DNA from 4 places in the Streptomyces sp. NBC_01166 genome. Region 4 is predicted to be linked to each of the others. Evidence: riboswitches for the same ligand, from Rfam matches in the RefSeq annotation. Region 4 holds a riboswitch; each other region holds the start of a gene.

What was found. A riboswitch is a leader RNA that binds a small molecule or an ion and turns the genes downstream of it on or off. The one in region 4 is predicted to bind cyclic di-AMP.
Positions count from the first base shown of each region.
Region 1: it holds a riboswitch for cyclic di-AMP, as region 4 does, so the genes downstream of both, OG379_RS29190 (transglycosylase SLT domain-containing protein) here and OG379_RS28750 (M23 family metallopeptidase) in region 4, are expected to answer to the same signal.
Region 2: it holds a riboswitch for cyclic di-AMP, as region 4 does, so the genes downstream of both, OG379_RS16225 (transglycosylase family protein) here and OG379_RS28750 (M23 family metallopeptidase) in region 4, are expected to answer to the same signal.
Region 3: it holds a riboswitch for cyclic di-AMP, as region 4 does, so the genes downstream of both, OG379_RS33875 (peptidoglycan DD-metalloendopeptidase family protein) here and OG379_RS28750 (M23 family metallopeptidase) in region 4, are expected to answer to the same signal.

Region 1 is NZ_CP108613.1:6,339,140-6,346,882, forward strand. It holds gene OG379_RS29170 (heavy metal translocating P-type ATPase) at 1-1,046, shown strand, start outside; gene OG379_RS29175 (flavodoxin family protein) at 1,121-1,573, shown strand; gene OG379_RS29180 (helix-turn-helix transcriptional regulator) at 1,658-2,053, opposite strand; gene OG379_RS29185 (hypothetical protein) at 2,197-2,427, opposite strand; cyclic di-AMP (ydaO/yuaA leader) riboswitch at 2,785-2,970, shown strand; gene OG379_RS29190 (transglycosylase SLT domain-containing protein) at 2,975-3,844, shown strand; gene OG379_RS29195 (hypothetical protein) at 4,073-4,687, shown strand; gene OG379_RS29200 (SIS domain-containing protein) at 4,756-5,649, opposite strand; gene OG379_RS29205 (MBL fold metallo-hydrolase) at 6,056-7,048, shown strand; gene OG379_RS29210 (ATP-binding protein) at 7,130-7,743, shown strand, end outside.
Region 2 is NZ_CP108613.1:3,540,342-3,548,084, forward strand. It holds gene OG379_RS16200 (NAD(P)/FAD-dependent oxidoreductase) at 1-147, opposite strand, end outside; gene OG379_RS16205 (exopolyphosphatase) at 596-1,537, opposite strand; gene OG379_RS16210 (DUF501 domain-containing protein) at 1,572-2,117, opposite strand; gene OG379_RS16215 (septum formation initiator family protein) at 2,206-2,676, opposite strand; gene eno (phosphopyruvate hydratase) at 2,771-4,057, opposite strand; gene OG379_RS16225 (transglycosylase family protein) at 4,391-5,083, opposite strand; cyclic di-AMP (ydaO/yuaA leader) riboswitch at 5,084-5,255, opposite strand; gene OG379_RS16230 (transglycosylase family protein) at 5,546-6,523, opposite strand; gene OG379_RS16235 (cytochrome P450) at 6,629-7,743, opposite strand, start outside.
Region 3 is NZ_CP108613.1:7,489,645-7,497,387, reverse strand. It holds gene OG379_RS33885 (TetR/AcrR family transcriptional regulator) at 11-622, shown strand; gene OG379_RS33880 (SGNH/GDSL hydrolase family protein) at 766-1,593, opposite strand; gene OG379_RS33875 (peptidoglycan DD-metalloendopeptidase family protein) at 1,770-2,684, opposite strand; cyclic di-AMP (ydaO/yuaA leader) riboswitch at 2,689-2,847, opposite strand; gene OG379_RS33870 (tyrosine-protein phosphatase) at 3,262-4,086, shown strand; gene OG379_RS33865 (DUF6126 family protein) at 4,096-4,269, opposite strand; gene OG379_RS33860 (helix-turn-helix domain-containing protein) at 4,337-4,957, opposite strand; gene OG379_RS33855 (aspartate aminotransferase family protein) at 5,015-6,409, opposite strand; gene dxs (1-deoxy-D-xylulose-5-phosphate synthase) at 6,406-7,743, opposite strand, start outside.
Region 4 is NZ_CP108613.1:6,235,972-6,243,714, forward strand. It holds gene OG379_RS28735 (DNA topoisomerase (ATP-hydrolyzing) subunit A) at 1-298, opposite strand, end outside; gene OG379_RS28740 (pitrilysin family protein) at 545-1,897, shown strand; gene OG379_RS28745 (M16 family metallopeptidase) at 1,924-3,306, shown strand; cyclic di-AMP (ydaO/yuaA leader) riboswitch at 3,498-3,666, shown strand; gene OG379_RS28750 (M23 family metallopeptidase) at 3,679-4,458, shown strand; gene OG379_RS28755 (GntR family transcriptional regulator) at 4,678-5,376, shown strand; gene OG379_RS28760 (HPr family phosphocarrier protein) at 5,550-5,831, opposite strand; gene OG379_RS28765 (GNAT family N-acetyltransferase) at 5,997-7,743, shown strand, end outside.

The sequences.
Region 1 (7,743 bases), 100 kb from region 4:
TGGGCCTGGCCACACCCACCGCCCTGCTCGTCGGCACCGGCCGCGGGGCCCAGCTCGGCATCCTGATCAAGGGACCGGAGGTCCTGGAGAACACCCGCAGGGCCGACACGATCCTCCTCGACAAGACGGGCACCGTCACCACGGGCCGCATGACGCTGCTGAAGGTCCACGCGGCCGCCTCCACGGACGAGGCCGAAGTGCTGCGCCTCGGGGGCGCACTGGAGCACTCCTCCGAACACCCGATCGCCCGGGCCGTCGCCGAGGGCGCCGCCGGGACCGTGGGCGCGCTGCCCACGCCCGAGGGCTTCACCAACGTCCCCGGCCTCGGTGTGCAGGGCGTCGTCGAGGGCCGTGCGGTCCTCGTCGGCCGGGAGAAGCTGCTGGCCGACTGGTCGATCGAACTTCCCGAGGAGCTCAGGAAGGCCAAGGACCTGGCCGAGCAGGACGGGCGGACCGTGATCGCGGTGGCCTGGGACGGCGAGGCGCGTGCGGTCCTGGAAGTCGCCGACGCCGTCAAGGAGACCAGCGCCGAAGCGGTCCGGCGGCTGCGCGGCCTCGGGCTGACCCCCGTCCTGCTGACCGGTGACAACAAGGCGGTCGCCACAGCCGTCGCGGCCGAGGTCGGCATCGACGAGGTCATCGCCGAGGTGATGCCGCAGGACAAGGTCGAGGTCGTCAAGAGGCTCCAGGCGGAGGGACGCAGCGTCGCCATGGTCGGCGACGGGGTCAACGACGCGGCCGCGCTCGCCCAGGCGGACCTGGGCCTGTCCATGGGGACGGGCACGGACGCCGCCATCGAGGCCGGCGACCTGACTCTCGTACGCGGGGACCTGCGGGTGGCCGCCGACGCGATCCGGCTCTCCCGCAGGACGCTGGGCACGATCCGCTCGAACCTGTTCTGGGCCTTCGCCTACAACGTGGCGGCCCTCCCGCTCGCCGCCGCCGGCCTGCTCAACCCCATGATCGCCGGTGCGGCCATGGCGTTCTCGTCGGTCTTCGTCGTCGGCAACAGCCTCCGGCTGCGCGGCTTCCGCGCCGCCGGCTGAGAGGACGTCCGCGCCCCGCGGACCCGCGTCCCTCGACGGGGGCGCGGGAATCGGTGAGCGGGTAGGTTCAAGGCGTGGCCACTCTGCTGATCGTGCATCACACCCCCTCGCCCAACTGCCAGGCGCTGTTCGAGGCGGTGCTCTCCGGCGCGACGACGGAGGACATCGAAGGCGTCCGGGTCGTGCGACGGGCGGCGCTCTCCGCCACGGCCTCCGACGTGCTCGCGGCCGACGGCTACCTCCTCGGCACCCCGGCGAACCTCGGGTACATGTCCGGCGCCTTGAAACACTTCTTCGACCAGGTCTACTACCCGTGCCTGGACGGGACGAAGGGCCGGCCCTTCGGCTACTACGTGCACGGCGGCAACGACGTCACCGGCGCCGTACGGGGCATCGAGACGATCACCACGGGCCTCGGATGGCGGCGTACGGCCGACGCCGTGACTGTCACCGGTGAGCCGGGCAAGGCCGACACGGAAGCGTGCTGGGAACTGGGGGCGACACTCGCCGCCGGACTGATGGGCTGACAGACTCCCGGCTACGGTCACCCTCGCACCACCCGGGCCGGCACCTCCTGGGCATGCCGCCGTACCCGGACGGCAGATGCCGCGTCAGGTGCGGTCGATGTGCACGCTGGTCGACTTCACGCGGGCCGTGGCCTGCATGCCGACCTCGAGTCCCAGTTCCTCCACGGCTTCCCGGGTGAGCAGCGAGACGAGGCGGTGCGGGCCGGCCTGGATCTCGACCTGTGCCGCTACGTCGCCCAGCTTCACCGCGGTGACGATGCCGGGGAAGGCGTTGCGGGCCGAGGTGTAGGGGACCTCTTCCTCGCCGGGGGAGGCCTGACCGACCTCGATCGAGAACGCGGCCAGATCACGGCCGTCGATGAGGCGGCGCCCGCCCTCGTCGCGATGGGTCGCTACCCGGCCCGCGTCCGCCCAGCGGCGGGCGGTGTCCGGGCTCACGCCGAGAAGACGTGCCGCCTGCCCAATGGTATAGGTCTGCATGTGCTGCACGATATGGCTCAACGGCTTGCATTTGCAAGGTACTCATGAAGTCAGCCTCGCATCTGCGAATCCTTCTCAGGTCCGTTGCGCGACCTGCGGGCTTCCGCCGGGCGCCTGAGTCGACGCCCCCCGCCCGCCCCGTCTCAGTGCGGCCTCCAGGTGAGCTTGCCGCCGCCCACCCAGCGGATGACGGCCGGGTCGTCGAGGTCGTGGACCGGAATGCCGGCCGCCGCGGCGGCGATCAGCACATCCGTCATCGCCGTCGCACTCCCGATCACCTCTCCGTCGATCTCCACGATCCGGAAGGGGGGATGGCCGGGCTGGACGGGCAGGACGGTGATCCGGGGCGCCGAGGCGAGAGGGCTTTCAGTCATAGGCGGATCGGTTCCACGCGGGCGCCCTCGGTATGCGCCTGAGCCTCAGCTGTGAGTCGTATGCCCGATTTGAGGTAGTTTTTTGGAATTAATCCTGTAATCCATAAAAGGCCATTTCGTGTGACCTGGGGCCTTCGCGCGGGCGCAAAACGCCCGAATCGGACTCCGTGACCAGGGTCACTTCATGGGTCCCGGACGCAGGGGTGCGGTAGTCGGTTCCCTTCTGCGCCAAGAGAAATGGGCGACGCGATGTGGGGTGGATTACATGAATTCCCGAGAATTGATCTTGCGAATGAATTGTGATCATCGCGCCAGGCTTGTTCCTTTCCCTATTTCTCGCCTACGGTCACCATCACTCCGGGCGGAACGCCGAATCCTGCCGCCGTCCGGTTACCCGACCACTTCTCGTACGGCAGGAGCGGGGGACCCAAGTAAGCGCCGATCCGGTTTCCGGAGCGGCTCGGGGTGAAGTCGCATTCGCATGCGGCCGGGCATCTCCAGCCCGAACCCGACAGCTCACTTCGCAGGCGACGGAGAGGAATTCAGCATGCCCGAAAACGGTAAGCACCGTCGTTCCAGGACCAGTTCGCTCACCCGCGGCATCATCGCCGTGAGCACGGGCGGAGCCGTCCTGGCCCTCCCTGTGATCGGTGCGACCGGAGCCTTCGCGGCCCCGGCCCAGCCGGCCGCCGTGGAAAAGGCTGCGACGTCGACTGCCGCGTCCGGCAAGGGAATTGCCGCGCAGAAGTCCAAGTCCACCACCTATTCCGTGATCTTGGGTGACACCCTTGCGAAGATCGCACGCGAGCATTCCGTGAACGGTGGCTGGAAGGCCCTGTACGAGAACAACGAGAAGGCTGTCGGCGGAAACCCCGACCTGATTCACCCCGGTCTGAAGCTGACCATCGGCGGCAAGGCCGAGAACAAGTCGGCGGACAAGGGTGGGAAGGCCGAATCCAAGGCCTCCGCCTCGTCCGACCGTGCCTCTGAGGGCGCCGACCGCGCCGACCGGTCGGAGCGCACGAGCACCCCCACCGCCGCGGAAGGCGCACCTGCCGCCGCCGAGGCCGCTCCGGCCGCCGAGCCGGTCTCGTACACGAACGACCTCGACGGCTGGATCAAGGAGTCGCTCGCCGTCATGGCCGAGCACGGCATCCCCGGCAGCTACGAGGGCATCCACCGGAACATCATCCGCGAGTCCGCGGGCAACCCCCAGGCCATCAACAACTGGGACATCAACGCGATCAACGGCGTGCCGTCCAAGGGTCTGCTCCAGGTCATCGACCCGACCTTCCAGGCCTACCACGTGCCCGGTACGTCGATGGACAGCTACGACCCGGTCGCCAACATCACGGCCGCGTGCAACTACGCCGCGGACAGGTACGGCTCCATCGACAACGTCTTCGGGGCCTACTGAGCCTCGCCCAGGCGGGACCGCTGCCGCACGGGCGTGTGACAGAGGGACAGTAGTGACGGGTGGTGCGGGTTCGGCGGAACCCGCACCACCCGTCGTCCGTTTTCGGCGGGCCGATCGGCTCCGGAGGCCCCCGCGCCGTCGGCATCACGACGGCCGAGGTGTCGCCGACAGGCCGGGCGGGGTGCGGGTGACTGGTTTCGTACAGGTTCGTCGTCCATACTGCCCGCCGTGGAGCAGCGCATAGATTCGAACACCAAGCCCGAGTTCGCCGCAGGGACAGACCCGGCGTACATCCCTGGCCTGACGGCCCCTGTCCCCGCGCGGACGGAGGCGGAGAAGGCGGCGCCCCAGGAGCCCGAGGAGGCCCAGGAGACCCGGGAGACCGGGACTGCGGACGCGCTCGCCGACGGGGCCCCGGACGAGTCCGCGGCCGCCCCCGAGGACGCCGCCGTGGACGACAAGGCCTCCGACGACACGGCCGGGGGTGACGACGAGGCCCCGGCCGGCGGGACGGCCCCGGAGGCCGAGCCCGTGCCCGCCGGCAGGAGCGCCGTCGATGAGGACGGCCCCGTCTTCGAGGTCAGCGACCGGCGCGGATCCATCAGGGTGGACGCGGACGGCGTTCGCTTCCGCCTCGACGACCAGGAGGCGGAGTTCGACTGGGCCGAGATCGGTGCGGTCGAGGTCAAGACCGGCCGCTTCGGGCGCCGGTTCACCGTGACGGTCCACCTGTCGAGCCGCCGGTGGTTCAACGCCGAGGTCGAGGCCGGATCCCGGGGCGACCTCAAGGGGTGGACGGCGGAGCTCGACGAGGCGCTGGACGCTTACTTCGAAGAGGCCTGACCTCTTCGGGGCATGCCTGAGCACCGGGCCGGACGGCCGGCCCGGTGCTCAGGCACGCCGTGGAGCCGTCAGGCTCCCGGAGCCGTGCCGAGCACCACCGACCGGGTCAGATGGCGCGGCAGGTCGGGGTCGAGGCCACGGGCCGCCGCTCGGGCGATCGCCAGCCGCTGGACCCGGACCAGGTCGGCCAGCGGGTCCAGTCCGCTCTCCACCCAGCGGGCCCCGGTCGCCAGCACCTGCTCCCGCAGCCCCTCCGGAGCGGCGCCGAACATCCAGGTCGCCGTCCCGGCCGTGGCGATGCTGATGGGGCCGTGGCGGTACTCCATCGCCGGATACGACTCCGTCCAGGACAGGGACGCCTCCTTCATCTTGAGCGCCGCCTCGTTGGCGATCCCCACTGTCCACCCCTGCCCCAGGAAGCTGAACTGGTCGCATTCCAGGAGCCCTTCGGGCAGCGGCTCCGCCAGCGCGGTCTCCGCGTCCCGTACGACGTCCTCGGTGTGCAGCCCGAGATGGGCGCGGAACAGCGTCAGCGCGGTCGTCGCGAACCTCGTCTGGACCACGGACCGTTCGTCGGCGAAGTCGAGGACCACCACATCGTCGGCCGCGGTCATCACCGGGGTCCGCGGGTCCGCGGTGACGGCGACGGTCCGGGTGGCGCCCCGCAGTCGGTTCAGCAGGCCGAGGATCTCCGTGGTCGTCCCCGACCGCGTCAGCGCGACGACCCGGTCGTACGTGCGCCCGAACGGGAACTCCGAGGCGGCGTAGGCGTCGGACTCGCCCTGTCCGGAAGCCTCGCGGAGCGAGGCGTACGCCTGCGCCATGTAATACGACGTTCCGCAGCCGACGACGGCGATGCGCTCACCGGCGGCGGGCAGGGCCGCCTTCCGGTCGGCAGCGACCTCCGCGGCACGGCGCCAGCACTCGGGCTGGCCGGCTGTCTCGGTCTCGACATGCGACATGTCCGCACTCCGCTTCCACTGCTTCTCGCACCTGGTGGGACGGGGGTGTGTGAAATCGACGCCCGCTTGTTCAATTCTGCATATTACATGGGTCAATCGAGCAAGAACAAGCAAAGTGTTCACGCCTCCGTAACCCGAGCGGGGTCGGTTTTCGGCCATGCTCGGTGGGTAGCCGACTCGATCCGGTTCCGTCGAGGCTGTGTGGGTATCGGTCGCATGGCGCGAACTCCGCTGCCGACATCCCGTACATCAGGTGGAAAATGCCCCGTGGGGCTGTTTCTCGACAACCCCGGACGGTCACGGGGCGGCGGCGGGTGGCTCCGGTGAGGGGCGATTTCACGTCATCGGGCACGCACGTTGGCCGAGTTCGAACGCGCGGCCGGAATGCGGTCGGCATAATCAGCCCATGTCGATCACGGGTGGGGAAGTCGTGGACCTCGGCAGGGGTCTGTACGCCTGGCTGCCGCCGCAGCGGGGCTGGGGCCTGGCCAACTGTGGCCTGCTCGTGTCTCCGCGCGGGGGGCTGTGGATCGACACCCCGTACGACACGATGATGGCCGGTCAGTTCCTGGTGGAGAGCCAGAAACGGCTGCCCGACGGGGTGGGCGTCGACCGTGTGATCGTCACCCACGCCAACGGCGACCACTTCTGGGGCGCCGGGGTGCTTCCGGACGCGGAGATCATCGCGACCCGCGAGGCCCGGGAGCACATCCATTACGACCCCACCCCGCAGCAGCAGCACGCCCTGGTGGCCGGAAGTGATCCCTCCACTCCCCTCGGCGCTTATCTCCGCCGTCACTTCGGCGTCTTCGACTGGTCCGCCACCGACGAGGTGTCTCCGACGACCTACTTCACCGGTGAGCTCGAACTGACCCTGGGGGAGCACACGGTCCAGGTGTCGTCCCTGCCGCCCGCGCACACCGGGGGCGACCTGATCGTGTATCTGCCCGCGCAGCGCGCCGTGTTCAGCGGGGACGTCATCTTCTCCTCCACCTCCCAGCAGCCCGGGGACCACCCGGTGCACTGGGCGGGGCCGCTGGACAACGTGATCGACGCCTGCGAACGCGTCCTGGCCACCGGCGCCGAGGTGATCGTGCCGGGGCACGGGCCGGTGCTCGACCCTGCCGGAGTGCGCGGGCACATGGACTACCTCGCGTACGTACGCGACCGCGCCCACGCCCTTCACGCGGCGGGAGTGCCCGCGCTCGAGGCGGCCCGCCGGGTGATCGCCGAGGGCCGGTACCCGGAGCTCGGCCTGTCCGAACGGCTCGTGGTGACCATCGGGAGCGAGTACCGCCACCTGGACGGCTCCGAACTCCCCGGTGTACTCCAGGTGATGGCCGACGTGGCGGCCGTCGCCCAGGAGACCGGCGCGGCGTGCACCGGAGGGGCGGCGTGACGGCCCGCCGTTACGGCAGCCGGACGCCCCGCACCGGCGCGGGCTGTCGACCGTCCCCGACAACAGAGAGGCGATGACGCCGTGCTGGCATGGATCGTGGCCCTCATCGCCGTCGTGGTGGCGATCTGGTCGGCAGTACGCATGCACCAGGCGAGGCTGGACGCGTACGGTGCTACGGCCCGTGCGGAGCTCACCGAGCGGCAGTCCAAGGCGGCCGACGCCCGGACCCTCGCCCTCACCGAGGAGATCCGCCAGCTGGCCCGGAACCGGATACCCGCCGCGGCCACCGCACTCTCCCACCGCTCCGCGCCTGTCCCCGGGCTGCGGGAGGCCGCAGGGATCGAGGGGGACGCCGCGCGTCTGCTGACCGAGGCCGTACAGGCCGCGCGCACAGCTGTCCTGGAGGAACGCCGACGCGTCGACGCGGCAGCACGCTCGGCCATGCGCGGAACCTCCGCCAAGATCCAGTCGCTGCTCAACCAGTCGCAGCACCTGCTGCACGAGCTCCAGCACGAGTACGACGACCCGCGGATCCTCCAGCTCGACTTCCGCAACGAACTGGCGCTGCGCCGCACCCAGGCCACGGCCGTGCTCTGCGACGCCTGGCCCGGACTCGCCCGGCAGAACTCCTCGCTCGTCGAGGTCGTGCTCGGCGCCCAGTCCCGGGTGGCGGGGTACGAGCGGATCAAGGTCGC
Region 2 (7,743 bases), 2.7 Mb from region 4:
GGGCTGGTACGTCATGTACGAGCGCGGGTCGACGACCGTGACGGTCGCCTCTCCATACCGCATCTTCTTCAGAATGCGACGAGCTGCGTACAGGCCTACGTACCCACCGCCTACAACGAGGATCCTGGGACGCTCCGTGGTGCTCATGCCATCGAGTATCCACCCCCCTCGGGGGGCATGCTCGTGAGCCCCTTCACAAGGTATGCGCCACCCTCTGCTACACTTCGCCGCCCACGTGACCCAGGTCATGGTGCGGACGGGGAACCACAACGGTCCGGCGAACGTTGTTCACCACTTGTGAGCTGGACCTTGAGCCCTCCGGCGAGATGAACCACCCGCCGGGGACATGCCGTCGCCACACCCCCGAAACGCTCCCGCAGCACACCCGCGCGGGCCTCCGGGCGGCTCGCACCGCCCTCCAGGAGCAGAACTTCGCCCGGTAGGGCCGAATTCCTTGTGAAGAAGTTCACGAAGTTCGTCGGGGCGCCTCGCGAAAGCCCCCTCCGAACGGGTCCGGAGAGGGCTCCACAAGCTCAAAGGTGCAGGCCGGGAAGCGTTTGAGCGCCATCTCACCACACCGGCGCCCGCGCTGTGATCAGGCCGCCGACCAGGCGATCCCGTCGAGGATGTCGTGCTCGCTGACGACGACCTCCCGCGCACCGGTCCGCTCCATCACCGCGAGCAGGACGAGCGCCCCCGAGGCGATCACATCGACCCGGCCCGGGTGCATCGCGGGGATCGCCGCCCGCTCCTCGTGCGTCGAGGCGAGCAGCCGCGCGGTGATCTCCCGGACCTGCCCGAGGGAGACCCGGGAGTGGTGGATCGCCTCGGAGTCGTACTCCTCGAGCCCGAGCGCCATGGCGGCGACGGTGGTGACCGTCCCGGCGAGGCCGACGAGCGTCGCCGCCGAGGAGATCGGCACGCTCTCCTCCGCCAGGTCCAGGGCGGCTCCGACGTCCGCGCGGATCGCGGCGATCCGGTCGGGTGTGGGCGGGTCCACCACGGCCCCGTCCACGACCAGGTGACGCTCGGTCATGCGTACGCAGCCGATGTCCACGGACCGGGCGGCGCGGACGCGGTCGTCCCCGACGACGAACTCGGTGGAGCCGCCGCCGATGTCCACGACGAGATAGGGCTTCTCCAGGTGGTCGCTGCCCACCAGTTCCTTGGTGGCGCCGTCGAAGGAGAGCTGCGCCTCCTCGTCCCCCGTGACGACCTCCGGCTCGACCCCCAGGATGTCCAGGACGCCGCGGACGAACGTGTCGCTGTTCTCCGCGTCGCGGGAGGCGGACGTGGCGACGAACCGGATCCGCTCGGCGCCGAGCTCCTTGACCGCGTCCGCGTACTCGCGGCAGGCGTCGAAGGTGCGCTCCAGCGCCTCGGGGGCCAGCCGGCCGGTCCGGTCGACTCCCTGGCCGAGCCGGACGATCCGCATCCGGCGGTCGAGCTCGGTGAACTCTCCGGTGGCGGGGTCCACGTCGGCGACGAGCAGCCGGATGGAGTTGGTACCGCAGTCGATGGCGGCAACGCGGGTCATGGGGCTCCTGTGGTTGTACGTGTACCGCGGCGGATCAGGAAACGTCGGGCCCGGCGTCGTCGGAACCGCACGGCGTGACGCACGGCCCCTTCGCCCACCACTCCGGCAGCATCGCGATCGCCTCGTCGCCCAGCGGGTTGACCCCGGGGCCCGCCGCCAGCGAGTGGCCGACCAGGACGTGCAGGCACTTCACCCGGTCCGGCATGCCGCCCGCGCTCGGGAAGCCCTCCAGGACCTCGATGGCGTCGCGGCGCGCGATGTAGTCCTCGTGCGCGGCACGGTAGGCGGCGGCCAGCTCCGGGTCCGTGGTGAGCCGCTCGGTCATCTCCTTCATGACCCCGTTGGCCTCCAGCGTGCCGATCGCCGACGCGGCACGCGGACAGGTCAGGTAATACGTCGTCGGGAACGGCGTGCCGTCCTCCAGACGGGGCTGTGTCTCGACCACGTCCGGGTTACCGCAGGGGCAGCGGTGCGCGATGGCGCGCAGCCCGCGCGGCGGCCGGCCGAGCTGGAGCTCGAACGCGGCGATGTCCGCGGCGGTGGGCGTGGTGGATTCGGTCTGCGGAGGGGGCGTGTCCATGCCTGCCTTGAATGTCATCGGTCGGACTGTATGAATCGGTACGGGGAGAAGACGCGGCGCGGGTACGGAACCCGGCGCCGGGACGGGGTCATTCGCGGTCCGCGCTGTCGACGCCGTCCCAGAGGTTCGAGTGCCAGGGCCGCCCCGTCGCCCCCGGCTCACCCCGGCGCACCTCGGCCGCGTCCGGGTCGACCACCGTATAACCGGTCTCGCCGGGCAGCACGTAGTGCAGGTGCTGGCGCGCGAGACGGCGGATGTACGCGTCGTCCTTGAGCCGCGCCTTCTCGTCACGCAGCTCCTCGGTCCGCTGGTGCGCCTCTCGCGAGAGCCTCTCCTGGTCGGCGATCTGGTCGCGCTGGGAGATGTACTGCCGCATGGGATACGCGAGGGCGACCACCAGGGAGCAGACGATCAGCGCCAGGAACGCGGCCCGCCCGGTGAGCCTGGAGCGGCGGGCCTGGCGGCGGTTCTGGGACCGGTAGACGCGGGCCGCCGTCTGCTCACCGAGCAGTCGCAGCCTGGTCGCGGTGGAGAACCGGTCGCGGTCCTTCCCGGCCATGTCTCACGCCTCCCCGTTACGCACGTCCGTCCCCGCACACGGTACGGGACCGGATGCGGGGACGGACGGAGGCTGGTGCTCCGGACTCGGGCTGTCAGCCCTCGAAGCGGAACCGCGGGAACGCCGAACGTCCGGCGTACACAGCGGCGTCGTCGAGGATCTCCTCGATGCGCAGCAGCTGGTTGTACTTGGCGACGCGGTCCGAGCGGGCCGGGGCACCGGTCTTGATCTGGCCGCAGTTCACGGCGACGGCGAGGTCGGCGATGGTGACGTCCTCGGTCTCACCGGAGCGGTGGGACATCATGCACTTGAAGCCGTTGCGCTGGGCCAGCTCCACGGCGTCCAGGGTCTCGGTCAGCGAACCGATCTGGTTGACCTTGACGAGCAGGGCGTTGGCCGAGCCCTCCTCGATGCCGCGGGCGAGGCGCTCGGGGTTGGTGACGAACAGGTCGTCGCCGACGATCTGCACCTTGGAGCCGAGCTTGTCGGTGATGACCTTCCAGCCCGCCCAGTCGTCCTCGTACAGCGGGTCCTCGATGGAGACCAGCGGGTACGCGGAGACGAGCTCCTCGTAGTACTCGGTCATCTCGGCGGCCGAGCGGGACTTGCCCTCGAACTCGTAGACGCCGTCCTTGTAGAACTCGGACGCGGCGACGTCGAGCGCGAGCGCGATGTCGCGGCCCGGGACGTAACCGGCCTCCTTGACGGCCTCGAGGATGAGGTCGAGGGCGGCGCGGTTGGACTCGAGGTTGGGGGCGAAGCCGCCCTCGTCACCGAGACCGGTGGACAGGCCCTTGGTCTTCAGGACCTTCTTCAGGGTGTGGTAGATCTCCGCACCCCAGCGCAGGGCCTCGGAGAAGGACTCGGCGCCGATCGGCGCGATCATGAACTCCTGGATGTCCACGTTGGAGTCGGCGTGCGAGCCGCCGTTCAGGATGTTCATCATCGGAACGGGCAGCAGGTGCGCGTTCGGGCCGCCGAGGTAGCGGAACAGCGGGAGGTCGGATGCCTCGGACGCGGCGTGCGCCACGGCCAGCGAGACACCGAGGATGGCGTTGGCGCCGAGGGAGCCCTTGTTCTCGGTCGCGTCCAGGTCGAACATCGCCTGGTCGATGAGGCGCTGCTCGGTGGCGTCGTAACCGACGAGCTCCGGGCCGATCTGCTCGATCACGGCGAGGACGGCCTTCTCGACGCCCTTGCCCTGGTAGCGGTTGGGGTCACCGTCGCGAAGCTCAATGGCCTCGAACGCACCGGTGGAGGCGCCGGACGGAACAGCAGCACGTCCCGTGCTGCCGTCGTCGAGGCCAACCTCGACCTCGACCGTGGGGTTGCCCCGGGAGTCGAGGATTTCCCTGGCTACGACGACGTCGATGGACGGCACGAGGCATCTCCTTCTGGGATCTGACACTGGTTGTGCAGGGTCACTGTGGCCTTGCGCCACGAGCCTAACCGGCTCGGCGCGCTCCGTCGGCCGTACGCCCGTCCCCTGGGACGAAAAAGGACCCAAGGGCCTGCATTCCGGGCAAAGCTGCAGAATTCTACTGACGAGTAACCACAACAGTTGAACACGCACCCCCTACGGCGAGCCCGAGTCCGCACCCCGCCGGAGGGTCCGGACACGGCCCCGGCCCGGCGCGCGGGGGGTCTGCGCGCCGGGCCGGGCTCCGGGGCAGGAGGAAGACCCCGGGTTACTACCGACTGCTTCGGGTTCCGACTACTTCAGGTGAAGCTGCTGACCCGGGAAGATCAGGTCGGCCTTGTCGACGATGTCGTCGTTCAGCTTGAACAGCTTCTGCCAGCCGCCCTTGACCTTCTGCGCGTCGGCGATCTTGCTGAGGGTGTCGCCGGTCTTCACCTTGTACTCGCCGTCACCCTTCTCGACCTTCTCGCCGGTGGGGGTGGTGACGGTCTTCTCGGGGACCGTGCGCTTCTCGCTGCGCGTGGTGGGCTGCTCGGCCTTGCGCTCGGGCGCGGCCTGCGGGGCCGTGTCGCCGTTCTTGCCGGAGCCGGTGTCGACACCCGGGTCCACACCGTCGTTCGTCAGACCACCGGCGCCGGCGCAGGCCCAGGCGCCCGGACCCTGAAGGTCGAGGAGCTTCTCGGCGGCGGCTATCTGCTGGTCCTTGGTGGCCAGGTCGGCGCGGGAGGCGTACTGGGTGCCGCCGGCGGCCGCCCAGCTGGACTGCGAGAACTGCAGGCCGCCGTAGTAGCCGTTGCCGGTGTTGATGGACCAGTTGCCACCCGACTCGCACTGGGCGACGGCGTCCCAGGTGTCGACGGAGGCGGCGGAGGCGCCGGTCGCGCCCATCAGCGGCACGGCGACGGCGGCACCGGCGACACCGGCGAGGGTCGCGACACGGACGGCCTTGGACGGGCGGCGGTGCTTGCCCTTGCTGGAAAGCAGCATGGTTCTCCTCACCGACGCCTACGAGGTGAGCTGTCGGGTTCGGGCCTGTGAGTTGCCCGGTCGCCCTCACTTTCGGACGACTTCACCCCTAGCCGTGTCTCCACCCGTCTTCCGACGGCCGGGTCCGGCGCTTACCTGGGTCCCCCGCTCCTGCCTACGGCGCTTTACGCGTCGGTTCCCTTCGGCCGACGGCAGGATTCGGCGTGACGGTCGAAGGTGCCCGCGGTGCGAGCGGCTCCGACCGTAAACACACGCAACCCCCACATTCAAAGATGGACATAACGGGTGATCAGCCCGTAACGGCTCCACGCGGAGGAGCGTTTTCGCAGGTCGGAGCCAATATGGACGGAGCGGGCGGACAGCGCGCACCAGTTGAAGCAAAGAGACCCATGTCTCACTTACGCATAAGTGGACATAGGCCTCTGAACTACCCCCGCTTTCGGGGTGTTTTCACGCTTTTGATCAGTTGGCGGCGGTCTCCGCCCGGCTGCCCGCCGCGTCCGCCCCGAGGTCCAGGGTCTGGCCGGGAAGGATCAGGTCCGGGTCGGAGCCCAGCTCGTCCTCGTTGGCCGCGTAGAGCGCGGTCCAGCCGCCGGGAAGCTCCTGCGCGTCGGCGATCGCCCAGAGGTTGTCGCCCTCGCGGACGGTGTACGTCCCCTCCGCGCCCTGACGCGCGTCGGATTCACCGCGCGAGGCGTGACGGCCGGAATCACGCCCGTCGTCCTGGCCCGGCCTGGCGCTCGCCTCGGGGGCCGGCGTGCCTCGGTGCTTGCCACCCGTCGCCGTGTCGTCCTTCGGGGCGCCGGACGTCCCGGAGGCCTCGGGGGACGGAGTCGCGGACGGCGTCGTGCCGTCGTCGCCACCCTCGTCCGCCTTGCCGTCCGACGCGTCCTGACCCGCCTCGCCCTTCGCGTCGGAGTCGTCCGGGCCGCCGGCGTCGTCCGAGCTGTCCGCCGGGCCGGTCGCGTCGGAGGAAGGCGTTTCGGACGGCGTCGCGGAATCCGAGGGCTCGGCCGAGGGCTCGGCGGACTCCTCGCTGCCCGGGTCGACGCCGGGCAGCCCCTCGTCCAGGGAGAGCCCGGAGATCACCGAGCAGCTGGCCCACGCCTGCGGTCCCTTGTCATCCAGGATCTTCTCCGCGACCGCTATCTGCTGCGAGCGGCTGGCGAGGTCGGCGCGCGCCGCGTACGCCGTGCCACCGTAGGCCGACCAGGTGTCCTCCGAGAGCTGCAGGCCGCCGTAGTAGCCGTTGCCGAGGTCGGCACTCCACATGCCACCGCTCTCGCACTCGGCGACCCGGTCCCAGGTCGACGCGTCGGCGGCCTGCGCGCCGCCCGCGCTGAGCAGCGGGATGGCGATGGCCGACCCGGTGACGCCTGCGGCGACGACGATGGCGGGTGCCTGACGAGGGCGACGGTGTCTGCCGGTCGCGGAGCCCATGGGATTGCCTTCCGTGTGACTGACGTGTGACGGGTGAGTCGAACGGTGAACCTAGCCGTACTCGAACGTGTGTCACAAGTCGATGCAGCGGAGATCACGTGAAAGTCACAGAGTTGACAGGCTGTCACTTTTTTCCGGCGGATGCCCCGGACCGAACTCGACGGGAAGCGTGCGCAGTCCACGCATGATGAGCCCGCCGCGCCAGCGCAAATCGGCAGGTTCCGCGGCAAGCCGCAGGTCGGGAAGGCGCCGCAGCAGGGTCGCCAGCGCCACCTGGCCCTCCAGCCGGGCCAGCGGCGCCCCCAGGCAGTAGTGGATGCCGTGCCCGTATCCGAGGTGCTGATTGTCACTGCGCGCGAGATCCAGGGTGTCCGCATCCTGGAACCGCTCCGGGTCCCGGTCGGCGGCGGCCAGCACCACGAGGACCGGGTCCCCCGCCGCGATGTCCTGCCCTCCCAGCGTCACGGGTTCGGTGGCGTAACGCCATGTCGCGAGCTCCACCGGGCCGTCGTAGCGCAGCAGCTCCTCGATGCCCGTGGCGAGCAGGTCCGTCTCCCCGGCCGCCAGCGAGCGTTCCAGGCGCTCGCGCTGGGACGGGTTGCGCAGGAGTGCGTAGGTGCCGTTGCCGATGAGGTTCACGGTCGTCTCGAAGCCGGCGAAGAGCAGGATGAACGCCATCGCCGCCGCCTCGTTCTCGCTGAGGTGCTCGCCGTGGTCGCTCGCCCGGATCAGCCCGGAGATCAGGTCGTCGCCGGGATTCTCCCTCTTGCGGTGGATGAGTTCGGCGAGATAGCCGCGCATCTTCTTGACCGACCTGGCCACACCGCCGCGCGGTCCGCCGCCGTGCCGGATCATCATGCCCGCCCAGTCGCGGAAGTCGTCCTGGTCCTCCCGGGGCACGCCCAGCAGGTCGCAGATCGCATAGATCGGCAGAGGGAACGCGAAGTCATGGATGAGGTCCGCCTTCCCCTCCTCGATGAAGGTGTCGATGAGGCGGTCCGTCAGCTCCTGCACGCGCGGCGCGAACTCCGCGACCCGGCGCGGAGTGAACGCCTTGGACACGAGCCGGCGCAGCCGGGTGTGGTCCGGGGGGTCGATGTTCAGCAGGTGCGTCATCAGCTCCGCCTTGCGCTCCCCGGGGATGCCCGTCTTCCCCTTGGCGTTCGCGGAGCCCGCGTGGTGGGCGGGGTTCTTGGAGAGCCGGGTGTCGGCGAGCGCCT
Region 3 (7,743 bases), 1.3 Mb from region 4:
GGGTAACGGCGTGGCGAGAGTGCGGCTGAGTGTGGCGGAGCGACGTGAGGAGCTCCTGCGAGCTGCCGTCGAGCAGATCGAGGTCCGGGGCGTGTCCGCGGTCAGGATCGCCGATGTGGCCGCCGTTCTCGGGGTGAGCAACGCGCTGGTGCTCTACCACTTCTCGTCGAAGGAGAAACTGGTGGCCGCCGCGTTCGCGTACGCGGCGGAGGCCGATCTCGCCCATCTGCGCAAGCTGCTGACCCGGCGCACCAGCGCGGTCCGGCGGCTCAGGTCCGCCGTGCGCTGGTACGCGCCGACCGGACAGGCCAAGGGCTGGCGGCTGTGGATCGAGGGCTGGGCCTCCGCCCTCCGTGACCCGGTGCTGCGCGAGGTGGCCGGAGACCTCGACCAGCAGTGGAAGGCCGAGCTGGCCGAGGTGATCGAAGAGGGGGCCGCGGCGGGCGAGTTCCACTGCGACGACCCGATGTCCGTGGCCTGGCGGCTGACAGCGCTCCTGGACGGGCTGGCCGTCCAGATGACTTCGTACGCGGGTCCGCTCTCCCGGGCCACCATGCTGCAGTGGACCGAGGAGGCGCTCGCCCGCGAACTCGGCATCGACCACGAGGTCCTGACCGCCTGAGGGGCAGGCGCTGCTGCGCCTACCGGAGCGGATACCTGCCCGCCCGGTGCGGGTATCCGCATCGGACGGGCTCGTTCCGCCGGGCCCGGCCCGGCGTCCGCTCCCCGTGGCCGGCCCCCGACGACGGGGCAGCGGCCGAGCGGTCAGAGCGGCAGGAGGTCGGGGCGCTTGGCCTCGACGTGATCCCCGGAGGACTCCCCGCGCAGTCGGCGGCCGATCCACGGGACGAGGTATTCGCGCGCCCACTGGATGTCGTCGCGCCGGACCTCGAGCGCTCCGCGCTGTACCTGCGGGGGCCACACCTGGTCGGGGTCGGCCGGCACCTGGAGGCCGAGGACCTGGGCGGCCCGCAGCGCGACGCGGGTGTGTCCCTCCGCCGAGAGGTGCAGCCGGTCGTTGTCCCACGCCCGCCTGTCCTGCACGGACCGCAGGGACCACAGGTCCAGCACCGGGCAGTCGTAGCGGTCGGCGATGGACCGGACATGGGCGGTGTACATGGCGATCTTGCCCCGCAGATGCTTGAGCACGGGGATGCCACGGGTGTCGAAGCCGGTGGTGACCATGACCGTGCCGACCGCCTCCGTCAGGTCGGCGACCGCACGCTCGAAGCGCTCTGCCACATCGTCCGGGTCGGAGCCGGGACGGAGGATGTCGTTGCCGCCGGCGCAGAAGCTCACCAGATCAGGTGCCAGCTGCTTGGCGCGGGGGACCTGTTCCTCGACTATCTGGTCGAGGAGCCGTCCGCGTACGGCGAGATTGGCGTACCGGAAGTTGCCGTGCGTGTCGTCCGCGGGGGCGACCACCGCGCCGGGAACCGGGAGCTGGTCCGCGAGGAGCACCGCGAGCCGGTCGGCCCAGCCGACGAGTGTCCCGCCGGGGCCGGGGTCTCCGACGCCCTCGGTGAAGCTGTCGCCAATCGCTGCGTACGACCCGATGATGCCTCGTTGTTTGTTTCTCGAATCGTCTGCCACAAGGGCTTATCTTGCACCTTCGATTGTGACCTACGCGACCGTAATAAGGGGTTGACGGGTGGTGAGAAAGACCACCCGGTCAGTTTTTGGTAAAGCCGGAATAAGGGGAGGGGCGGTGCGCAAGCGCGCACCGCCCCTCCCCTTCAGCCCGGGATGACACCCTCGGATGGCGTGTCTCAGATGGAGACGCCGTGCGAACGCAGGTAGGCGATCGGGTCGACGTCGGAGCCGTAGCTCGGGCCGGTCCGGACCTCGAAGTGGAGGTGCGGGCCGGTGGAGTTGCCGGTGGTGCCCGAGAGGCCGATCTGCTGGCCGCCGGTGACGGTCTGACCGGCCGAGACCTCGAGCGAGGACAGGTGGGCGTACTGGGAGTACATGCCGTCGCTGTGCTGGATGACGACCTCGTTGCCGTACGAGCCGCTCCAGCCGGCGGAGACCACGGTGCCCGGGCCGATGGACCGGACGCTGGTGCCGGAGGCCGCCTGGAAGTCGGAGCCGGTGTGGTAGCCGCTGGACCAGCTGGCGCCCGAGGCGCGGTACTGGGTGGTGACGTTGGCGTTCTCGACCGGGGTGACCCAGCCGGAGCCGGTGCTCTCCTCCGACGCGCCGGTGTCGGCGGTCTTGGCCGCGGGAGCGGACGTCGCCTCGGCCGGTGCGGCCTTCTTCTCGGCCGGAGCGGCCTTCTTCGCCGCCGACGGGGCGGACTTGGAGGGCGCGGCCTCGGCGGAGCCGGAAGCCTTGGCGCCGAGGGTCAGCTTCATGCCCGGGAGGATCAGGCTGGGGTTCTCGCCGACGACGTCACGGTTGTCCTGGTACAGCTTCTGCCAGCCGCCCTTGATCTTCTGGTCGCCCGCGATCTTCGCCAGGTAGTCGCCGGAGACCACGGAGTAGGTCTTCGGGGCGCTCTTCGCCGAGGCCGGGGCGCTGTGCGCGGAGGCGGACTTGGCGGCCGGCGCGGCCTGCTCGGCGGCGTGTGCGCCGGTGGCGCCGATCAGCGGGAGGGCAAGAACGGCGCCGCCGGTCCCTGCGGCAAGGACGCCTCGGGAGATCGGGCCGGTCTTCGTACGACGGTGCTTGCCTTTTGCGGGCATGGGGATTTCCTCTCCGGCGCCTGCGAGGTGAGCTGTCGGGTTCGGACTGGAGATGCCCGGCCGCGCGGTGCGCGTCTTGACCCCGAGCCGTACCGGATCCCTCCGGCCGGCGGCTTACCTGGTTCCCCCGCTCCTGCCACACGTGAGTCGGTGCGGATTCCGGGCGGCGGCAGGATTAGGCGTTCCGTCCGGATTGACCGTGACCGTAAGCGAGCGGGGACGTCGCGAACAAGCCGTGGATTCCGGACCGGAATCCACGCTTCATTTCCGGCGCGGAATTCCCGTCACACTCCGTGGATTACCGATCTTGGCTTTCCGCACGGCGTCCGGAATACCCCCCGGCACCCTCACCACACACCGTCACGGATATGATCCCGCTCACCTGCCTCACCTCATCTCCCGCACAAGCGGGGCATGTTCTGCTAAATACACCAATACGGACATGACGCGATCTCGTCCGCCCAGGGAGACCAGGACCACGGCAGCCGAGACAGTTGTCCGATGCAGCCATGTCGTATCGTCGCGGGCGTGCCCCCGTCGGCGAGCGGCGCCGACGCCCGACACCCCAGGAGCCCTTGTGACGCAGCTGCCAGAGGTCCCGCCGGTCGGCCCCGAGCCGACGGACATCGACCTGACCGGTGTTCGCAACTTCCGCGACGTCGGCGGGCTTCCGACCGTCGACGGCAGCACCGTGCGGTACGGGCGCCTCTACCGCAGCGGCCACCTCGCCCACGCCACGGAGGCCGACGCCGCCTTCCTCGCCGGGCTCGGGCTGCACACGATCTTCGACTTCCGCAACGCGGCGGACCACAAGCTCGACGGTCTTGACGTGGAGCTGCCCGGCGTCCGGAATGTCAGCATCCCTCTCTCCGACCCGGCGGACGGCGCGGAGTTCTGGCGGCTGGTGCGCGACGGCAACATCCAGCAGCTGCGCTCGATCCTGGCCGACGGCAAGGGGACGGGGCGGATGATCGCCTCGTACCGTTCGATCATCAAGGACCGCACCGCCGAACACAGCCGTGTGCTGCACGCGCTGGCCGAGGACAGCGTGCCGGCGCTGATGCACTGCGCGGCGGGCAAGGACCGGGCCGGCCTCTCGATCGCGATCTCCCTGCTCGCGGTCGGCGTCGAGAAGGAGGCCATCGAGGCCGACTACCTCAAGTCGAACGACGCGCACCGCCGCTACAAGGTGCGCCGCAGCGACACCTCAGCGGTGGGGATGTCCGACGAGGTGATGGAACTGCTCAATCCGCTCTTCGGCGCCCGTGCCGAATACCTCGCCGCGGCGTTCGAGACCATCGACGAGATCTGGGGCAGCACGGACCGGTATCTCCTGGAAGGGCTGAAGATCAGCGCCGAGACCCGCGCGAAGCTGCGTGCCCGACTCGTCGAGGGCGCGTGACGCCGGGCGTCAGCCCTTGCCGGCCACGGTGAAGAGAAGGAAGAGGAAGCCCGCGATGACGTGTCCGGCCACGAGATAGGCGAAGAGCCGGATCACTACGCCGCGGGGCATCCGCCGCTCCTGCGTGTCCTTGCTCTTCGGCCTGCGCGGGGTGAGCGGGTCGTAGTACTCCGAATCGGACATGACAGTCCTCTCTACCGGCCGCTCGGGCCGGGGTGGCGAAGGGGGCGCACGGTACGGGTGTGCGGGTTCAGAGCCGGTGGATCCCGCTGCCCAGGCACAACTCGGCGGCCGGGCTCTGCAGCAGCGTGTGAACGAAGAGCAGTCGCGCCCCGCCGGGGTCGAGAGCCGCGATCCGGTGCGGGGTGAGCGAGTCGAAGTGCGCACTGTCCCCCGGATCGAGGTCGTGCACGGTCTCGCCGAGCACGACCCGCAGCCTGCCGTCGAGGACGTAGAGCCACTCCTCGCCGGGGTGGACGCGCACGAGGTCGTCCTCCACGCCGTACGGGACACGGACGTGCAGCGCCTGCATGGCGCGGCCCGGCCCGCCCGCCTGCCGGTAGAGCCAGCCGCCCGGCTCGTTCGAGCGGGGCGTGCCGGCGGGCGGGCCGCCGCGGACGATCGCGTCACGTTCGGGCGGCATCTCACCCAGGAGCTCGGAGACGGTCGTACCGTAGACCCGGGCGAGGCCGAGCAGCATCGGCAGCGAAGGCTGCCTCCGGCCCGTTTCGAGCCGGGAGAGGTGGGCCGGGGAGAGCCCCGCCCGTCCCGCCGCGCTCTCCAGGGTGAGGCCGCGATTGCGGCGCAGGTCGCGTAGGCGTGGCGCGACCCCCGGGAGCTCGTCGGCCACCCCTCCGTCAGGAGGATTCATGCCTCCATTGGGCCAGGATTTATCCTCTGAGGCAAATAATTTGCCTCAGAGGCAACATCAGCGGTTGACCACGGCCTGTTTCACCAGTGTCCTGCCGAAGTCCCACATCAGCCCGCCCCCGCTGTGTGCGTCGTCCATGACGGCGGTGAAGGCGGTGACGAAACGGTCGACCTCCGGCTCCCCGATGACCAGCGGCGGAATCAGCTTGATCACCTCCAGGTGATCACCGGAGACCTGGGTGAGGATCCGGTGCTTCTGGAGCAGCGGCACGACCACCATCTGGGCGAAGAGCCCCTTGCGGGCGGCCTGCAGCATCGCCCAGCGGCTGCGGAGCTTGAGGGAGGACGGCCGGCCGAACTCGATGCCGATCATCAGGCCCCGGCCGCGCACCTCGTGCATCAGCTCGTAACGGCCGACCAGAGCGGCTAGCCGCTCGCGCAGCAGATCACCGGTGCGGCGGGCGTTCGCGACGGTCTCCTCCTGCTCCATCACCGCGAGGACGGCGAGCCCGGCCGCCATTGCCTGGGCGTTGGAGCCGAAGCTGGCGGAGTGGACGAGGACCCGGTCCATCGAGGAGTAGACGCGCTTGAAGATCCAGTCCTTGCCGAGCGTCGCCCCGACCGGGACATAGCCGCCGGAGAGCGCCTTGGCGACACAGAGCAGGTCGGGTTCGACGCCCTCCTCGTGCTGGTACGCGTAGAAGTCACCGGTCCTGCCGAGCCCGGTCTGCACCTCGTCGGCGATGAGCACGGCCTTGTGCCGGTGAAGCAGATCCTGTGCCTCGCGCAGGAAGCCGGGCGGTGAGGCGTGGACGCCCTTGCCCTGGATCGGCTCCACGACCAGCCCGGCCACGTCGCCGCGCTTCAGCTCGCGCCGCAGCGCGTCGAGGTCGCCGAGCGCGATGGCCGTGTCCGGCAGCAGGGGCGCGAATCCGTCGCGGAAGCCCTTCTCACCGTTGACGGAGAGCGAGCCGGTGGTCAGTCCGTGGAAAGCGTGGTCGCAGTAGAGGATCCGCGGCTTGCCGGTGGCGTACCGGGCGAACTTCAGCGCGGTCTCGACCGCCTCCGTACCGCTGTTGCCGAAGAACACCCTGTCGAGGTGCGGGCTGTGCGCCAGCAGCTTCTCGGCCAGCAGTCCGGGCAGCGGCTGGCAGTCGAAGCGGGTGAGGTCGGCCAGCGAGGCGTCCAGGACGTCGTGGAGCGCCTTGCGTACGACCGGATGGTGCCTGCCCAGCCCCATCACACCGAAGCCGGCGAGCATGTCGAGGTAGTCGTTGCCCTCCGCGTCCCAGAAGTGCGCACCCTCGGCCCGCTCGTAGACCTTGTCGAAACCGAGGGTGTGGAGCATCCGCGGCAGCTGGTGGTTGAGGTGCCGGGTGTGGAGCTCGTAGCGTTCGGCCCCCCGTTCCGCGAGGAGCCGCGTCAGATCGAAGCCCGGCTGTTCGTCCTTCATGCCCCGTTCTCCTTCGGCATGTTCCGCTCTCGCACGGTCGTGCGGCGCTCCAGCACCGCGCTGATGCGTCCGGCGATCTCCACCGGAGTGAGCCCGATCTCGGCGAGTACCTCACCACGCCCGGCGTGAGCCAGGAACTGCTCGGGGATGCCGAACGTCCGCAGCGGTACGTCGACGCCCGCGTCCCGCAGTGCCTGTCCGACGGCCCAGCCGACCCCGCCCGACCGGCTGTTGTCCTCGACGACCGCCACCAGCCGGTGCTGCGCGGCGAGCGCGGGCAGCTGCTCGTCGACCGGTTTGACCCAGCGCGGGTCGACGACCGTGCAGCGGATTCCGGATCCGGCGAGCAGGTCGGCGGCCTGCAGACAGACCGGGGCGAGCACGCCGACGGCCACCAGCAGGACGTCCGGGTCGGGGGCCCTGTGCAGGACGTCCATCCCGCCGATCCTCCCGACGGCCGCGACGGGCTCCCCCACCGACTCCTTGGGGAACCGCACCACCGTGGGCGCGTCGTCGACGTCGAGGGCCTCGCGCAGCTCCTCACGGAGCCGGTCGGCGTCGCGTGGGGCCGCGATCCGCAGACCCGGGACGACCTGGAGCACGGACATGTCCCACATGCCGTTGTGCGAGGGGCCGTCGACCCCCGTGACACCGGCCCGGTCCAGCACGAAGGTCACCCCGCAGCGGTGGAGGGCGACGTCCATCAGCAGCTGGTCGAAGGCCCGGTTGAGGAAGGTCGCGTAGACGGCGACGACCGGGTGCAGACCTCCGGTGGCCAGCCCGGCGGCGGAGACCGCCGCATGCTGTTCGGCGATCCCGACGTCCCAGATCCGGTCGGGGAACTTCTCCGCGAAGCGGGTCAGCCCGACCGGATGCAGCATCGCCGCGGTGATCGCGACGACGTCCGGGCGCTCGGCCCCGATCTCCGCGATCTCGTCGCCGAACACCGACGTCCAGGAAGGCGCGGCGGGCACGACGAGTGGTTCGCAGGTCAGCGGGTCCATCCTGCCGACCGTGTGGAACCGGTCGGCGTCGTCGGCCAGGGCGGGCGCGAAGCCACGGCCCTTCTCGGTGATGCAGTGCACCAGCACCGGGCCGTGGAAACGCTTGGCCCGGTGCAGTGCGGACTCGACCGCCGCCGTGTCGTGTCCGTCGACCGGGCCGACGTACTTGAGGCCCAGGTCCTCGAACATGCCCTGCGGTGCGAAGGTGTCCTTGAAGCCCTTCTTCGCACCGTGCAGCGACCCGTACAGCGACTGTCCGATGACCGGCGTCTGCTGGAGCACCTCCTTGCCCCAGGACAGGAAGCGCTCGTAGCCGTCGGTGGTGCGGAG
Region 4 (7,743 bases):
CCAGTGCGTCGTAGATCGACGCGTCACCGTGCGGGTGCAGTTTGCCCATCACTTCGCCGACGACGCGTGCGCACTTCACGTAGCCGCGGTCGGGGCGGAGCCCCATCTCGTTCATCTGGGACACGATGCGGCGGTGCACGGGCTTCATGCCGTCGCGGGCGTCGGGCAGAGCCCTGGAGTAGATCACCGAGTACGCGTACTCGAGGAAGGAGCCCTGCATTTCGTCGACGACGTCGATGTCGAGGATCTTCTCCTCGAAGTCGTCCGGCGGCGGGGTCTTCGTGCTGCGGCGGGCCATCGCGGCTGCGACTCCTTCACAGATTCTGTCGGGCAACCTCAGGTTCTGACGCGGACCATTGTGGCCCGCCGTACTGACAACACCGACCTCGACCCGTCCGAAGCGGTCCTCAGGGCCTCCGCGGAGCCCCCGTTCACGGCAGTATCTACGACAACATTCACCCGGCGGGAACTTCGCCAGGTGCCCGTTCGCTTGCCTAGAGTGGCAGGTCCGGCAGGAAATCCTGTACCGATCGAAGGGACGTACATGCCCATGGGTCACACGGCCACAGCCCAGGCCGGTTCCGGCGGCTTGACGGCGACCGAGCACCGTCTGGCGAACGGCCTGCGGGTGGTGCTCTCCGAGGACCACCTGACCCCCGTCGCCGCGGTCTGCCTCTGGTACGACGTCGGCTCCCGCCACGAGGTCAAGGGGCGCACAGGTCTGGCTCACCTCTTCGAGCACCTGATGTTCCAGGGCTCGGGCCAGGTCAAGGGGAACGGGCACTTCGAGCTCGTCCAGGGGGCCGGTGGTTCCCTGAACGGCACGACCAGCTTCGAACGCACCAACTACTTCGAGACGATGCCGACGCACCAGCTGGAGCTGGCCCTGTGGCTCGAGGCCGACCGGATGGGCTCCCTGCTCGCCGCGCTCGACGAGGAGTCCATGGAGAACCAGCGGGACGTCGTGAAGAACGAGCGCCGCCAGCGCTACGACAACGTCCCGTACGGCACGGCCTTCGAGAAGCTCACCGCCCTCGCCTACCCGGAGGGCCACCCGTACCACCACACGCCAATCGGCTCGATGGCCGACCTGGACGCGGCGACGCTGGAGGACGCGCAGGCGTTCTTCCGTACGTACTACGCGCCGAACAACGCGGTGCTCTCCGTGGTCGGGGACATCGACCCGGAGCAGACGCTCGCCTGGATCGAGAAGTACTTCGGCTCCATCCCGTCCCACGACGGCAAGCAGCCCCCGCGTGACGGCACGCTGCCGGGCATCATCGGCGAGCAGCTGCGCGAAGTGGTCCAGGAGGAGGTCCCCGCGCGTGCGCTGATGGCCGCCTACCGGCTGCCGCACGACGGCACCCGGGAGTGCGACGCCGCGGACCTGGCGCTGACCGTGCTCGGCGGCGGCGAGTCGTCCCGTCTGCACAACCGGCTGGTGCGCCGCGACCGTACGGCGGTGGCCGCGGGATTCGGGCTGCTCAGGCTGGCCGGCGCGCCGTCGCTCGGCTGGCTGGACGTCAAGACGTCCGGTGGCGTCGAGGTGCCGCAGATCGAGGCGGCCGTCGACGAGGAGCTGGCCCGCTTCGCCGAGGAGGGCCCCACGCCGGAGGAGATGGAGCGCGCCCAGGCGCAGTTGGAGCGCGAGTGGCTCGACCGTCTCGGCACGGTCGCCGGCCGCGCGGACGAACTGTGCCGGTACGCGGTCCTGTTCGGCGACCCGCAGCTCGCCCTGACCGCGGTGGGCCGTGTGCTCGACGTGACGGCCGACGAGGTCAAGGCAGCCGCCCGGGCGCACCTGCGCCCCGACAACCGTGCGGTCCTGGTCTATGAGCCGGTCGAACCGGCCGACGAGACCGAGGGCACCGACGCGCCCGAAGGGGCCGACAAGTGACCGACGCCGCCGTGACTGGAGTAGCGATGGAGTACCACCCGCAGCCGACCGCCGGCGAGGCCAGGCCCTGGGCCTTCCCCGCGCCCGAGCGCGGCGCCCTGCCCAACGGGCTGACCGTGCTGCGCTGCCACCGGCCCGGCCAGCAGGTCGTCGCCGTGGAGATCTTCCTCGACGCCCCGCTGGACGCGGAGCCCGAGGGCCTGGACGGTGTGGCCACGATCATGGCGCGCGCGCTGTCCGAGGGCACGGACAAGCACTCCGCGGAGGAGTTCGCCGCCGAGCTGGAGCGGTGCGGCGCCACGCTGGACGCCCACGCGGACCACCCGGGTGTCCGCGTCTCCCTGGAGGTACCGGTCTCCCGGCTGACCAAGGCCCTCGGCCTGGTCGCGGAGGCCCTGCGGGCCCCGGCCTTCGCGGAGAGCGAGATCGAGCGCCTGGTGGGCAACCGCCTCGACGAGATCCCGCACGAGCAGGCCAACCCGGCCCGGCGCGCGGCCAAGCAGCTCTCCAAGGAGCTCTTCCCCGCCACCGCACGGATGTCGCGCCCGCGCCAGGGCACCGAGGAGACGGTCCGGCGGATCGACGCCGCCGCCGTACGCGCCTTCTACGACGCCCATGTCCGCCCGTCCACGGCGACGGCGGTCGTCGTCGGCGACCTCACCGACGTGGACCTGGACGCGCTGCTCTCCGACACCGTCGGCGACTGGTCGGGCAATGCGGGCCAGGCCCGGCCCGTGCCCCCGATCACCGCGGACGACACCGGCCGTGTGGTCATCGTGGACCGCCCGGGAGCCGTGCAGACGCAGCTGCTGATCGGCCGGATCGGCGCGGACCGGCACGACAGCGTGTGGCCCGCCCAGGTCCTCGGCACGTACTGCCTGGGAGGCACCCTGACCTCCCGGCTGGACCGTGTGCTGCGTGAGGAGAAGGGCTACACCTACGGCGTCCGGGCCTTCGGACAGGTGCTGCGCTCGACGGCGCCCGACTCCTCGTCCGGGGCGGCGGGTGCCGCGATGCTCGCCATCAGCGGCTCCGTCGACACCGAGTCCACCGGGCCCGCGCTGGACGACCTCTGGAAGGTCCTGCGCACCCTCGCGGCCGAGGGGCTCACCGACGCCGAGCGGGAGACCGCCGTGCAGAACCTCGTGGGCGTCGCCCCGCTCAAGTACGAGACGGCGGCGTCCGTCGCGGGCACCCTGGCCGACCAGGTGGAGCAGCACCTCCCGGACGACTACCAGGCGAAGCTGTACGCACGCCTGGCCGACACCGGCACGGTCGAGGCGACCGCCGCCGTGGTCAACGCGTTCCCGGTCGACCGGTTGGTCACCGTCCTGGTCGGGGACGCCGCTCAGATCAAGGAGCCCGTGGAGGCGCTCGGTATCGGTGAGGTGTCGGTCGTCAGCGGCTGACAGAACCGGACATGACGGACCCCGGCGGCTGCACTCCCGCCGGGGTTCTGTCATGTGTCCGTATTGCGGAGAAGATTGCGATACATCCTGTGGGATGTGCGACAAAAGGCCCTTTCCGTTTGGCGGGGGAAAGTCCCCCGATCTAGCGTCGGCGCGGCTGTCCGCCGGACGACTGCCGCGCCCGCGGCGCCGGACAGCCATCGCCGAGTCCCCGTCAGGCGCGAGCCTGGGGAGCCGGGGACCCATGTAGTCCCTGGGGTGAATCGGATCCCTGTACCTCGTCGGAGGCGCAGGGGGCCGTAGGAGACCTTCCTGCTCCGAACCCGTCAGCTAACCCGGTAGGCGAGAAGGAAGGAAAGGACCAGCCCCTCCATGGCGTTCATCCGTGCCACCGGGAAGCACCGTGCCCCGAGCCGCCTGACGCGCAAGAGCGCCAAGGTCGCCGGCGTCGCCGCCCTGGCCACCACCGGCGTACTCGGTGCCACGGCCTCCCCGGCCCTCGCCGCGGACTCCGAGGTCGCCGCGGGCGGCACCGGCCTGACCCAGACGGTCGCCCTCGACACCACCCTCGCCGCCCAGATCGAGGCTCAGGCGAAGGCCCAGAAGCACCAGGCCGACGTCGCCGCGAAGGCCGCGGCCGAAGCGAAGGCGAAGGCCGAGGCCAAGCGCAAGGCGGAAGCCCGCGCCAAGGAGGCCCGTGAGGAGAAGGCGCGCGCCGCCCGCGCCGCCGAGCGCGCCCGGCTCAACGCCTTCCACCTCCCCGTCGCCGGTTCCCACGTCACCACCGGTTACAAGTCCGGTGGCGCGCTCTGGTCCTCCGGCTCCCACTCCGGCGTGGACTTCCAGGCCGCGTCCGGCACCTCCGTCGTCGCGGTCGGCGCCGGTACGGTCGTCGAGGCCGGCTGGGGCGGCGCCTACGGCAACAACATCGTGCTCAGGATGAAGGACGGCACGTACACCCAGTACGGCCACCTCTCCTCGATCGGCGTCTCCGTCGGCCAGAGCGTCGGCTCCGGCGAGCAGATCGGTCTCTCCGGCTCGACCGGCAACTCCACCGGGCCGCACCTTCACTTCGAGGCCCGGACCACCCCCGAGTACGGCTCGGACATGGACCCCGTCGCCTACCTCCGCGCCCACGGCGTCCAGGTCTGACCCCGCGCCGCACCGCGATCTCCGACGAAGGCCCCGGCACCGCCGGGGCCTTCGCCGTGTCCCGGGGCGACGCGTGCCGAAGCCCCGCGGAAGTGCTCCCTGGCCAAAAGATATCCATGGATTCCACCCCGCCATCGGAAATTCCGGCCGGTTGCAATAGAGTCACAGAACAGGCGTCGATCGGCCGCGTTTCGCGGGGATTAAGGCGGAGGTTCGGACATGCGCATTCCCGCGCATTCGGTATGCACGGCAATCCGTGACGACATCGTCTCCGGTGTCTTCGAACGCGGCAGCCGCCTCACCGAAGAGGTGCTCGCGCGTCGCTACGGCGTCTCCCGCGTCCCCGTACGCGAGGCGCTGCGCACCCTGGAGTCCGAAGGGTTCGTCGTCACCCGCCGGCATGCGGGTGCCTGTGTCGCCGAGCCCACCGAGCAGGAGGCGGCCGATCTCCTGGAGATACGTATGCTCCTGGAGCCCCTCGGGGCCGCACGTGCGGCGCAGCGCCGCACCGAGGCGCATCTCAAGGTGCTCCGCGGTCTGGTCAGACTGGGCCAGGAGCGGGTGCGCCGGGGCGAGGGGGAGGACCTGCGCTCCCTCGGGGGCTGGTTCCACGAGACGCTGGCGCAGGCCTCGGGGAGCCCCGCGCTGATCGCGCTGCTCACCCAGCTCCGGCACAAGATCGCCTGGATGTACGCGGTCGAGCAGCCGGTCCGCCCCGCGGACTCCTGGGCCGAGCACGGCGCTCTGGTCGACGCCGTTGCCCGCCGTGACACCGAGCGGGCCAGGGCGCTCGCCGTCCAGCACGCCGAGCGGGCGACAGCGGCCCACCGGCTGCGGCGCGCGCCTGGGCACGCGCCCGGCCAGGCCCGGGTGAGGACTTCGCAACACCCCGTAAACATCGCGGGAGTCCGTCATTAACAATTGCGCCGTATACAAAGAGAGTAATTATCGGAGGGCTTTCTTTTTGCTGCCCTGATCCATGCTTTCCGGAGCTCTGCCCGCTCCGCTTCGGGAAACAGGAAAGCCGCGGCTCCCGGTCGGGGGTGCCGCGGCTTTTCCGCAGAAAAAATTCCGGTTCGAAGTGACCGGAATCAGACGGTCTCCGGGAGCTCCTCGAGCCCCTCGGCGACCAGCTTGGCCAGACGGTCCAGGGCGGCCTCGGCGTTGTCCGCCTCGGATGCGAGCACGATCTCCTCGCCGCCCTGGGCGCCCAGGCCGAGCACCGCGAGCATGGAGGCGGCGTTCACCGGGTTGCCGTCGGCCTTGGAGATCGTCACGGGGACGCCGGAGGCCGTGGCGGCACGGACGAAGATGGAAGCGGGGCGGGCGTGCAGGCCCTCGGCCCAACCGACGTTGACGCGGCGCTCAGCCATGGTTCTGCCCTTCACGTAACAATGGGTTGTCTAGACCAGTCTCTCATGCAGTGCGCGCTGCCGTGCCCGGCACCGTCACCGGCCTGTCCGCCGTCCGCCGGCACCCCCAGCGTGCCCTTGCCCGGATCCCGCCGCTACCGGTGCCACGAGCCGTAGGCTTTGCCCATGGAGCCCACTCCGGAGCAGAGTCCGCATCACGCGTACCCCGACCACTGGGAGGCGGACGTGGTGCTCCGCGACGGTGGCACCGCGCGGATCAGGCCCATCACCACGGACGACGCCGAGCGGCTGGTCAGCTTCTACGAGCAGGTGTCCGACGAATCGAAGTACTACCGCTTCTTCGCCCCGTATCCGCGTCTCTCCGCCCGAGACGTGCACCGCTTCACCCATCACGACTACGTCGACCGGGTGGGACTGGCCGTCACGATCGGCGGCGAGTTCATCGCCACCGTCCGCTTCGACCGGATCAACGAGCAGGGCAGGCCCGCCTCGGCCCCCGCCGACGAGGCGGAGGTCGCCTTCCTCGTGCAGGACGCCCACCAGGGCCGCGGCGTGGCGTCCGCCCTCCTCGAACACATCGCGGCGGTGGCCAGGGAGCGGGGGATCCGCCGTTTCGCCGCAGAGGTGCTGCCCGCCAACAACAAGATGATCAAGGTGTTCCGGGACGCCGGCTTCACCCAGCAGCGCAGCTTCGAGGACGGTTCCGTCCACCTCACCCTCGATCTGGAACCCACGGCCGAGTCCCTCGCCGTCCAGCGCGCCCGTGAGCAGCGGGCCGAGGCGCGCTCCGTGCAGCGCCTGCTGGCCCCCGGTTCCGTCGCGGTCATCGGCGTCGGCCGCGCGCCCGGCGGTGTGGGCCGGACCGTCCTGCGCAACCTCCTGGGCTCGGGCTTCACCGGGCGCACGTACGCCGTGAACACCTCCTTCGCCGCCGGTACGGGAACGGTCGACGGGGTGCCCGCGCACCGCTCGGTGGGCGAGATCGGCGAGCGGGTCGATCTCGCGGTCGTCGCCGTTCCGGCCGACCGGGTGCCCGAGGTCGTGGCCGACTGCGGCGAGAACGGCGTCCAGGGACTCGTGGTCCTCTCCGCCGGTTACGCCGAGCGAGGCACCGAAGGCCGGGAACGGCAGCGGGAACTGGTCCGGCAGGCACGCTCCTACGGCATGCGGATCATCGGCCCGAACGCGTTCGGCATCATCAACACGTCCGGCACGGTCCGCCTCAACGCCTCCCTCGCCCCCGAGTCGCCCAAGGCCGGGCGCATCGGGCTCTTCACCCAGTCGGGCGCCATCGGCATCGCCGTCCTGTCCGGTCTGCACCGCAGGGGCGCCGGGCTGTCGGCCTTCATCTCCGCGGGCAACCGCGCCGATGTCTCCGGCAACGACTTCCTCCAGTACTGGTACGAGGACCAGGACACCGATGTCGCCCTGCTGTACCTCGAATCACTGGGCAACCCGCGCAAGTTCACCCGGCTCGCCCGCCGGACGGCCGCCGTGAAGCCGGTGGTCGTGGTGAAGGGCGCCCGGCACAGCGGGTCCAATCCGCCGGGCCACGCGGTGCCCGTCAGCCGTATCCCCGACGCGACGGTCTCCGCGCTGATGCGTCAGGCGGGCGTGATCCGCGTCGACACCGTGACGGAGATGGTCGACGTCGGCATCCTCCTCGCCGGCCAGCCCCTGCCGGACGGCCCCCGCGTGGCGATCCTGGGCAACTCGGAGTCGCTCGGCCTCCTCACCTACGACGCCTGCATGGCGGAAGGGCTCCGCCCACGCCCGCCCCGCGACCTCACCACGGTGGCGAGCCCGCAGGACTTCCGTGACGCGCTGGCCGAGGCCCTCGCCGACCGGACGTGCGACGCCGTGATCGTGACCGCGATCCCCTGGGTGGGGGAGAACGGCGAGGCGGAGACCG